3 regions of the Flavobacterium sp. ZE23DGlu08 genome follow, and region 3 is predicted to be linked to each of the others. Evidence: riboswitches for the same ligand, from Rfam matches in the RefSeq annotation. Region 3 holds a riboswitch; each other region holds the start of a gene.

Region 1 (3,282 bases), 1.5 Mb from region 3:
TAAAATCTGGTCTTTAATTTTATTGCTGTAATCACCAATTAAGCTTACGCCTTCGAATAATTTTTCCAAAACATTGAATTCCTCAGACAAATCTACCTCTTGATAATCGTCTTGTTGGTATTTTTTAAAGTCCTCAAAAAGCGGTTTGTAATCTCCGTTTTTAGAAGCAATACCTAAAATTTCTTCTAATTCATCTGTAGCATTTCCACGTGCCGATACTACAATTGCAATTTCTTCTCCTTGATTTACTTTATCGGTAATAATTGCAACTACTTTATTTATTCCGTCGCCATTCGATAAAGATTTACCTCCAAATTTTAATATTTTCATTGTGTTGTGTTTTTTTGGCTTAGAATATATCCTGAAGCAAATTGTGTAATTGTTTGTATTCTATCAAAAAAGCGTCATGTCCGTGAATGGAAACGATTTCCTGATAGGTGACATTATTTTTATATTTTTTTAATTCCTCGTATGTTGCTTTATTTTCATTTGCCGTAAAAAACAAGTCTGAATTGATTCCGATGATATGAATATCAGCTTCAATTTTTGACGTTATTTCTTCGAATGAAGAGCTATTTCTAGTAATATCTATCGTCTTCAATAATTGATTCATCATTTTATAAGACGAAATTTGAAACCGTTTTTGAAGTTTTTTACCGTGATGATCCAGCCAACTTTCAACATTGAAAATGGCTAATTCCTCATTAGTGGTTCTCTGAAATTTTGCAGTAAAAGATTCTGGAGTTCGGTAGCAAAGCATGGCATGAATTCGAGCGTCTTCAATAGGTTTTGAAGAATTCTTTAGAATTTGCTCTTGCAAAAAGCAATTGGCAATTAACCAGTCTGTCGATTTCCAATCGGTTGCGATAGGAATTAAATGTTGCGTGATTTTTGGTTCTAAAGCAACCAATTCCCAAGCAATTCCTCCGCCAACAGAACCGCCAATAATAGCATAAAGCTGTTTGATTTTAAGAAAATGAATGCCTTCAATAAAAATTCTGGCAATGTCTCTGGTATTAAATTCCGAATAATTCTCAATAACGGCATCATCAAAACCATTTCCCGGAACATTAAAAGCCAGTATTGTATATGTATTAGTATCGATAGTTTTGTGTACACCAATTAAATCATTCCACCAACCTTTGTCTCCCACAACTTGGGAATTTCCGGTTAATGCATGATTTACCAAAACGATTGGAGCGGTATGTAAAGCCGGTCCAAAAACTTGAAAACTTAAGTTTAAGGCAGGATAAAAAGCCCCACTTTCGGTGGTGAAATTTTGTACGGTAATAGATGTTGGTTTATTTTCCAATTTCAAATCTTTTATGATTTTTGATTTGTGTCTGGAAATATTAGAAAGAAAGCTAGAAGTGAACTAGAAGAATTCTTTGTGTTATCTTTCCTTTAGATTCTGAAATATCCCGAGGCTTCGGGACAGAATAAAGGTAGAATGCAGCACCTTCTTCGATAAATCGAAGGGTTGCTAAGGCTTCATCGGGTCTAATCCCTCTGCCTTTCTTTATAACATTTCAATACGTTTTTGAACTTAAAGGCACAAATTAACTACTATTTTTTTAAACAACCAAATTTTTATCAAATTGGTTCTAATTGATTTATTGCAAATTGACTTGAAAAAATCGCACGCATAATTATTATCCCGACGAAAGAGAAAACACCATATTAGGGTTTTATCTTTCGTCGAAATCATAATTTGAGATTTACCATCAAAGATTCAAAAGCTAAAACAACCATCACTTTTTTAAATAAAAAGTTCTTCATTTTCTTTTGAATACATTTGGAACAGCAATGAACTCGGCACTATTTTTTGTGCCAAAGGATCATTTTTTGAAATTTCAAATCTTGGATTAGTCAATTCATTTTTTGAATCGATTTCCTTTTTAGTTTTGGTTCTAAAACTAAAGCTTTTTAGTAACCGAAATGCCTTTGGGAAATGTTTTGATGTGCTCATAATCTTTTAATTTATGATGTTAGTTTTGTTTTAAATTATTTTTGAATTCTGAAATTCTCTATGCTTATTAACTAATCTGAATAAAAAAAACCTTTTAGATGCGTATCCAAAAGGGGTTTTTAAGTTGTGTTATAACTTATACTTTTGGAATCAACAGACACGAACGCACATAATGGCATTGGCGCAAATCATATTTTTGACTTTAAAATTATTTATATTCTGGATTTTCAGGTTATTCATTCTATGATTAATATTGTTTTATTTTCAGCTAAATAGAGTTCAAAAAAAAAGCCTCCCATTTTTTTGGGAGGCTTTTGCTATATAAATTTGAATTAAAATTTAAGCAATACACGACCCACAGGACTTTTCCTGAATGGCTTTTGACATATTACACACATTAAATTTCATGTTTCTTTTTTTGTTGTAACAAATATGCTAACTATTTCTGAATTTTCCAAATAAGTTTTAAAAAAAATACAAAGAAAAACCAGCCTCGCATTCCCTTTTGTATTTATATAAGTAGATGAAAAGATTTATCAGCAAAAAAAAGTTAAGATTAATTTGCAATTCAAAATGGTTTCATACATTTGCACCCGAATACAAGAGGAAAAATTTGAACTGATTGCAACCTCTTCATAATGAAATCAATTCATTATGGATACTGAAAATTTTTCAGTAGAAAAAATGCTAAAGCAGAAACTCTTCTTTAGTCCTTTTCAGCAATTATTTTTTCTCGCTTAATTTTAAAATAATAATTATTATGGCCTATTTATTTACGTCAGAATCTGTAAGCGAAGGACATCCAGACAAAATTGCAGATCAAATTTCGGATGCATTAATTGATAATTTTTTGGCATTTGATGCTGACTCAAAAGTAGCTTGCGAAACTTTAGTAACTACTGGCCAGGTAATTTTGGCTGGTGAAGTAAAATCAAATACATATTTAGACGTGCAACAAATCGCTCGTGATGTAATCAAGAAAATTGGTTACACAAAAAGCGAATACATGTTTGAAGCTAATTCTTGTGGAATTCTTTCTGCTATTCACGAACAATCTGCTGACATCAATCAAGGTGTTGACAGAAAAAATCCTGAAGAGCAAGGTGCTGGTGACCAAGGAATGATGTTTGGTTACGCTACTAATGAAACGGAAAATTATATGCCATTGGCACTTGATTTATCTCATAAATTATTGCAGGAATTGGCTATTTTAAGACGTGAAAATAACGAAATTACGTATTTGCGTCCGGATGCTAAATCTCAAGTAACTTTAGAATACAGCGATGACAATAAGCCAACTCGTATTGATGCCA
Region 2 (3,282 bases), 1.5 Mb from region 3:
GGTGATTGCTTGTACCGATGATTTAAAAGTCAATAAACGAGTATTTGATTTGTCTCGAAAAAGATATTTGATTTGCAATATTGCTGATACACCAGATTTGTGTGATTATTATTTGGGCGGAATTGTAACCAAAGGAAATGTAAAAATCGCTATTTCAACTAATGGAAAATCACCGACAACTGCCAAAAGATTACGGGAGTTTTTCGAAGAAATAATTCCAGACGATATCAATAAAATGGTCGAAAACCTGAATGAATATCGCAAGACACTAAAAGGAAATTTCGAAGAAAAAGTACAAAAGATGAACGAAATCACCGAAGCATTAAAAAATAAAGAATAAAAACAGCACAAAATAGCGAATGATATTTATCATTGAAAGTAGTAAAAATCAATCGTTAATTTGCAATTAAATAGTTTAGCACAATTACATTACATAAAGAATAAAAAAATGATTAAAACAGACATACTTATAATAGGAGCCGGACCAACAGGTTTATTTGCAGTTTTTGAAGCAGGATTGTTAAAACTGAAATGTCATATTTTAGATGCTTTGCCACAAGCAGGCGGACAATTATCTGAATTATATCCAAAAAAACCTATTTATGATATTCCAGGTTTTCCGGAAGTATTAGCCGGAGATTTAGTAGATAATTTAATGGAACAAATCAAGCAATTCGAACCAGGATTCACACTGGGAGAACGTGCAGAAACCATTGAAAAACAAGAAGACGGAAGTTTTATTGTGACTTCAAATAAAGGAAAAAAATTCCATGCTCCTGTGGTAGCAATTGCAGGTGGTTTAGGAAGTTTTGAACCAAGAAAACCATTGATTGAAGACATCGAATTTTACGAGGATAAAGGAATTAAATACTTTATTAAAAACCCGGAAAAATTCAGAGACAAAAGAGTCGTGATTGCCGGAGGAGGAGATTCTGCTTTGGACTGGAGTATTTTCTTGTCGAATGTTGCTTCTGAGGTAACTTTGATTCACCGTAGAAACGAATTCAGAGGCGCTTTAGATTCTGTAGAAAAAGTACAGGAATTGAAGAACTCAGGGAAAATAAAAATGATTACGCCTGCAGAAGTAGTTGGTTTAAACGGAGCGGAACATTTAGAGTCAATTGATATTGAGGAAAATGGCGCACATAGAACCATTGCGACGGATTATTTTATTCCACTTTTTGGATTAACACCAAAATTAGGCCCTATCGGAGACTGGGGATTGGACATTGAAAAAAATGCCATCAAAGTAAATAATGCTTTGGATTACCAAACGAACATTCCAGGGATTTTTGCCATTGGTGACGTAAATACCTATCCGGGAAAACTGAAATTGATTCTTTGTGGTTTCCACGAAGCCACATTAATGTGTCAGGCAGCCTACCAAATCATCAATCCAGGTAAGAAATATGTATTGAAATACACTACAGTTTCTGGTGTTGACGGATTTGACGGAACTCGTAAAGAAGCTCCAAAAGCCGTGGTGAAAGCCATAGTTTAACAACATAATACAAACTAGTTAAAAAATATAGCGCTAATACTTGCAAGTATTAGCGCTATGTCTTTACTTTGCACTGTTCATATATTTATTGAAAGTTATCACGAAAGGCGGAGGGAAAGACCCAATGAAACCTTAGCAACCCTTTATCTTTAAAGAAGGTGCTACATTCTACTTTATACAGAACCAGTTTCAGTATTTAAGATAGATAACACACGAATACTCACTTAGTATTTCTCAAACCCTTTCTTGACAACATATCGATATTTAGCTTACTGAATTTATTTCAGTATCAGGAGCGAACAATTGGCGTTTTTTGCTAATACCGTTCCCGCTTTCGTTGCAATCTTTCTCACCCTGAAACAAGTTCAGGACGAGAAAGGATTTTCACTGCAAACGTAGTTCATCGAACTCCTATGAAAATAGTAATTAAGTGAGGTAATCGGGGCTAAAGAGCTAATATATTGAACTTTTGTAATTAATAATAAGCGCTTAATACTATAATGTTTTGCGAGAATAAAACAAAAGATGTCAACAATTCAAGAAGCTATTAAAAAAAACATACTCATACTCGATGGAGCTATGGGAACCATGTTGCAACGCTACAATTTTTCCGAAGAAGATTTTCGAGGAGAACGTTTCAAAGATTTTCCACATTCCTTAAAAGGGAACAACGATTTATTGTCATTAACGCAACCACAAGCGATTCGTGCCGTTCACGCAGCTTATTTTGAAGCAGGAGCGGATATTGTTGAAACCAATACTTTTTCTGGAACTACTATCGGAATGGCCGATTACCATCTGGAAGATTTGGTATACGAACTCAACTATGAATCAGCAAGAATTGCCCGTGAAGTAGCCGATGAATTCACAGCCAAAAATCCAGGTAAACCTCGTTTTGTAGCCGGTTCAATAGGACCAACAAACAGAACGGCCAGCATGTCACCAGATGTTAATGATCCGGGATACAGAGCGGTAACTTTTGATGATTTACGTATTGCTTACAAACAACAAGTAGAAGCGTTGATTGATGGAGGAAGTGATTTGCTTTTGGTAGAAACCATCTTCGACACGTTAAATGCAAAAGCAGCACTTTTCGCTATTGAAGAAGTCAAAGACGAACGTAATATTGATATTCCAATCATGGTTTCCGGAACGATTACGGATGCATCAGGAAGAACACTTTCGGGTCAAACCGTAGAAGCTTTTTTGGTTTCGGTTTCGCACATTCCATTATTGAGCGTAGGTTTCAATTGTGCTTTGGGTGCTGATTTGCTGAAACCATATCTACAAACTTTGGCGCATAATACGTCATTCAATGTTTCGGCACATCCTAATGCGGGATTACCAAATGCATTTGGTGAGTACGATGAAACGCCAGAACAGATGCAAGCTTTCATCAAAGAATATTTAGACGACAATTTAGTAAATATCATAGGCGGTTGTTGCGGAACAACGCCAGAGCACATCAAGTTGATTGCTGATATCGCAAAGGAGTATAAACCTAGAGTATCAACAGCGACAATGTAACGTAGAGACGCGATGTATCGCGTCTGAATTATAGCCAGGAATTCTTTGTAATTATTGATTTTAGGGCAAAAAAAAATAAAAAATGGCACAAGCAGAAACTAGAAAAAACCTTGTATTATCGGGATTAGAGCCTTTAATCATTACGCCGGACAGCGTATTTGTGAATATTGGTGAGCGTACGAATGTTACAGGTTCTAGAAAATTCCTTCGATTAATCAAGGAGGAAAAATACGAAGAAGCACTTAGCATTGCAA
Region 3 (3,282 bases):
AGCTGATACAACTATCATTTTTGTTCCGCCGGCTTTTGCTGCTGATGCAATTATGGAAGCTGCAGATGCTGGAATTAAAGTAATTATTGCAATTACTGAAGGAATTCCTGTTGCTGACATGATAAAAGCAAATAGTTATGTTAAAGAAAGAAATTCTAGATTAATAGGTCCTAACTGTCCAGGTGTAATTACTCCGGGTGAAGCTAAAGTTGGTATTATGCCAGGTTTTGTTTTCAAAAAAGGAACTGTTGGTATTGTTTCTAAATCTGGAACATTAACGTACGAAGCAGCTGACCAAGTAGTAAAACAAGGATTAGGAATCACTACTGCAATTGGTATTGGTGGAGACCCAATCATTGGAACAACTACAAAAGAAGCAGTTGAATTATTGATGAATGACCCAGAAACAGAATGTATCGTAATGATAGGTGAAATAGGTGGACAATTAGAAGCTGATGCTGCTCATTGGATCAAAGCGGATGGTAACCGTAAGCCAGTTGTAGGTTTCATTGCAGGAGTTACTGCTCCTCCGGGACGTACAATGGGACATGCAGGTGCTATCGTTGGTGGATCTGACGATACTGCTGAAGCTAAAAAACAAATCATGAGAGAATGTGGAATTCACGTGGTAGATTCTCCAGCTGAAATTGGTAAAAAAGTAAAAGAAGTTTTAGGTTAATCTAAACTCTAATTAAATATTTTAAAAGCCTCACAATTTGTGGGGCTTTTTTATTATAAATTGAATTAAAGAAATATCTTTGCACTTTATTAAATGCATCTGTTTTTAAGATGTAATCCTAATAAGAACAAACATAAACGATTGGTTTCTAATGGACCTCACGATTTTGTGGGGTATTTTTTTGTCGAAGCCAGTTCAAATAAAAATAAAATAATATGTACAAAGAGTTAAAAAAATTCAAAGTTAGCAATCAGTTTTCATTTACTACAGAAGATAGTTTAGCAGAAGTTTGCAATGCATCAGAAGGATCTGGAGTATTTTTAGTGTATTCAGTAGGAGATGAAAAAGAGTTAATTATGGTTGGTTCTACAGGAACTGTTCAAAACAACGGAACTTTGAAAATTAAAAATGGTGGTTTAAAAGACAAAATTGTTGAAGGACACCAATTTGCTAAAACTGGAAGAAAATATTCTTGGCCTGCACAAATGAAAATCGAAGATATCAGTACACTAGAAGTGGTTTGGTATGAGACATTCAACGATAAAACTAAAGTGATTCCAACATTTGTAGAAGGACAAGTTTTACAAAACTTCCTTGACGAAAATGGAAGACTGCCAAAATGGAATGTAGCTTTTTAATTATTTAAAGTCTGCCTTTCAACATCTTAATTATAATCGCGCTACATTTTCATGTGGCGCTTTTTTTTGAATTATCTTTTTTTGGAATAAAATTAGGCTAATTTCATAAATAATTAATTACTTTTGCACCCGTTATCACGAATCCTTCAATAGGATAGCAACCTGCAACAACAAGCAAGGTGCTAAAACGATAAGCCAAATCCTTTGGAAAAAATGTTGTTTACATTCCCATATTTAGCTTTGTTTTTCGTCATAATTTTTAATTTTAAATTATTTTTATGACTTTATTTTCAAAAGAAAAAGGAAATGCCTTTGCCTTGATTCCTTTATTGGTTTTTATTTTTACTTTTTTAGGAGCAGGAATTGTTCTGAATGATTTTTATGCTTTTCCATCGCCAGTGGCAGTTGTAGTTGGTATCATAGCAGCCTTTTTACTTTTCAAATCCACTACTGATGAAAAAGTTGCTACATTGTTTGCAGGATGTGGTGAAAGTAAAATCATGACCATGTGTTTAATTTATTTGCTAGCAGGAGCCTTCGCAGTAGTAAGTAAAGCGATGGGTGGAGTTGATGCTGTCGTGAATCTTGGAATAAATACTATTGATGTTGCTTATTTTCCTTTAGGAATTTTCTTGATTGCTTCTTTTTTATCAACTGCTACAGGAACATCAGTGGGTGCAATTGTAGCTATTGGCCCGATAGCTGTCGCTTTAGCTGATAAAAGCGGTGCTTCATTACCTTTAATTTCAGGCGCTTTATTAGGTGGCTCTATGTTAGGAGATAATCTTTCGATGATTTCTGATACTACTATCGCAGCAACGCAGTCATTGGGATGTGATCTAAAGGACAAGTTTAAGATTAACTTATTTATTGCCTTTCCTGCTGCAATTTTGACTATTATGGTTTTCTTTTATCTTGGTTTAAACTCGGATATTGTGACTGTTGCCATTGCAAAAAATGATTTTTCCTGGATTGCAATTGTCCCTTATATATTAGTAATAGTATTGGCGGTAGTAGGTGTTAATGTATTTTCAACATTACTTATTGGAACTTTATTGGCAGGAATCATAGGTTATTTTAGTGGTTCGTTTACGTTAATGGAGTTCACTCAAAAGATATATGAAGGCTTTACCAGTATGACTGATATTTTCTTATTATCAATGCTTACTGGAGGTTTAGCAGCTATGGTAGATAAAGCGGGTGGAATAACGTATTTATTAGTTCAAATTAAAAAAAGAATTAAAAGTAAAAAATCAGCTCAAGCGGGAATTGGTGCTTTAGTGGGTTTTGCTAATTTAGCAATAGCGAACAACACGGTTTCTATTGTAATTACAGGACCTATTGCCAAAGAAATTAATGATGAATATGAATTGAATCCTAGAAAAACGGCTGCAATTCTGGATATTTTTTCGTGTATAATTCAAGGAGTTTTACCGTATGGCGCTCAAGTATTGCTTATATTGAGCTACACTAATGGAAAATTAGATTTCTTTGACTTAATTAGTAATGCTTGGTACCATTTATTTTTACTAATTTTCACATTGGTGGCTATTTATATTTCGTTTTGGGACAAATGGACAAAGCGATTCTTTAAAATTTAAGAATTGAATTTTTGACTGTAATTGCTTTTGAATTTTTTTTAAAAAGGGAATTATTATATATTTGACGGGTGTAAGATAGCCCTGATAGTAGTGAAAATCCTTTTATGTGAACGTTAGTGTTCATAAAAGATTGAAGCGGATAGCAGGATTAGCTTCAAATAAAATTTAAACTAATTTTTGAATATGAAATTACTAGAAGGAAAAGTTGCCATAATTACAGGTGCAAGTCGCGGAATTGGAAAAGGAATTGCAGAAGTTTTTGCAAAACATGGTGCAAATGTTGCATTTACATACAGTTCGTCAGTGGAATCAGCTTTGGCTCTTGAAAATGAATTGAACGCTTTAGGAATTAAAGCTAAAGGAT

Evidence for each region. A riboswitch is a leader RNA that binds a small molecule or an ion and turns the genes downstream of it on or off. The one in region 3 is predicted to bind S-adenosylmethionine.
Region 1: it holds a riboswitch for S-adenosylmethionine, as region 3 does, so the genes downstream of both, Q1W72_RS06625 (alpha/beta fold hydrolase) here and Q1W72_RS16925 (Na+/H+ antiporter NhaC family protein) in region 3, are expected to answer to the same signal.
Region 2: it holds a riboswitch for S-adenosylmethionine, as region 3 does, so the genes downstream of both, Q1W72_RS06560 (homocysteine S-methyltransferase family protein) here and Q1W72_RS16925 (Na+/H+ antiporter NhaC family protein) in region 3, are expected to answer to the same signal.

The regions. Positions count from the first base shown of each region.
Region 1 is NZ_CP130045.1:1,506,373-1,509,654, forward strand. It holds gene thrA (bifunctional aspartate kinase/homoserine dehydrogenase I) at 1-330, opposite strand, end outside; gene Q1W72_RS06625 (alpha/beta fold hydrolase) at 350-1,312, opposite strand; SAM riboswitch class I at 1,391-1,528, opposite strand; gene Q1W72_RS06630 (hypothetical protein) at 1,760-1,969, opposite strand; gene metK (methionine adenosyltransferase) at 2,730-3,282, shown strand, end outside.
Region 2 is NZ_CP130045.1:1,491,319-1,494,600, reverse strand. It holds gene Q1W72_RS06570 (bifunctional precorrin-2 dehydrogenase/sirohydrochlorin ferrochelatase) at 1-340, shown strand, start outside; gene Q1W72_RS06565 (NAD(P)/FAD-dependent oxidoreductase) at 449-1,501, shown strand; SAM riboswitch class I at 1,594-1,713, shown strand; gene Q1W72_RS06560 (homocysteine S-methyltransferase family protein) at 2,027-3,028, shown strand; gene metH (methionine synthase) at 3,111-3,282, shown strand, end outside.
Region 3 is NZ_CP130045.1:3,867,594-3,870,875, forward strand. It holds gene sucD (succinate--CoA ligase subunit alpha) at 1-679, shown strand, start outside; gene Q1W72_RS16920 (hypothetical protein) at 895-1,317, shown strand; SAM-I-IV-variant riboswitch at 1,445-1,541, shown strand; gene Q1W72_RS16925 (Na+/H+ antiporter NhaC family protein) at 1,596-2,918, shown strand; gene fabG (3-oxoacyl-[acyl-carrier-protein] reductase) at 3,102-3,282, shown strand, end outside.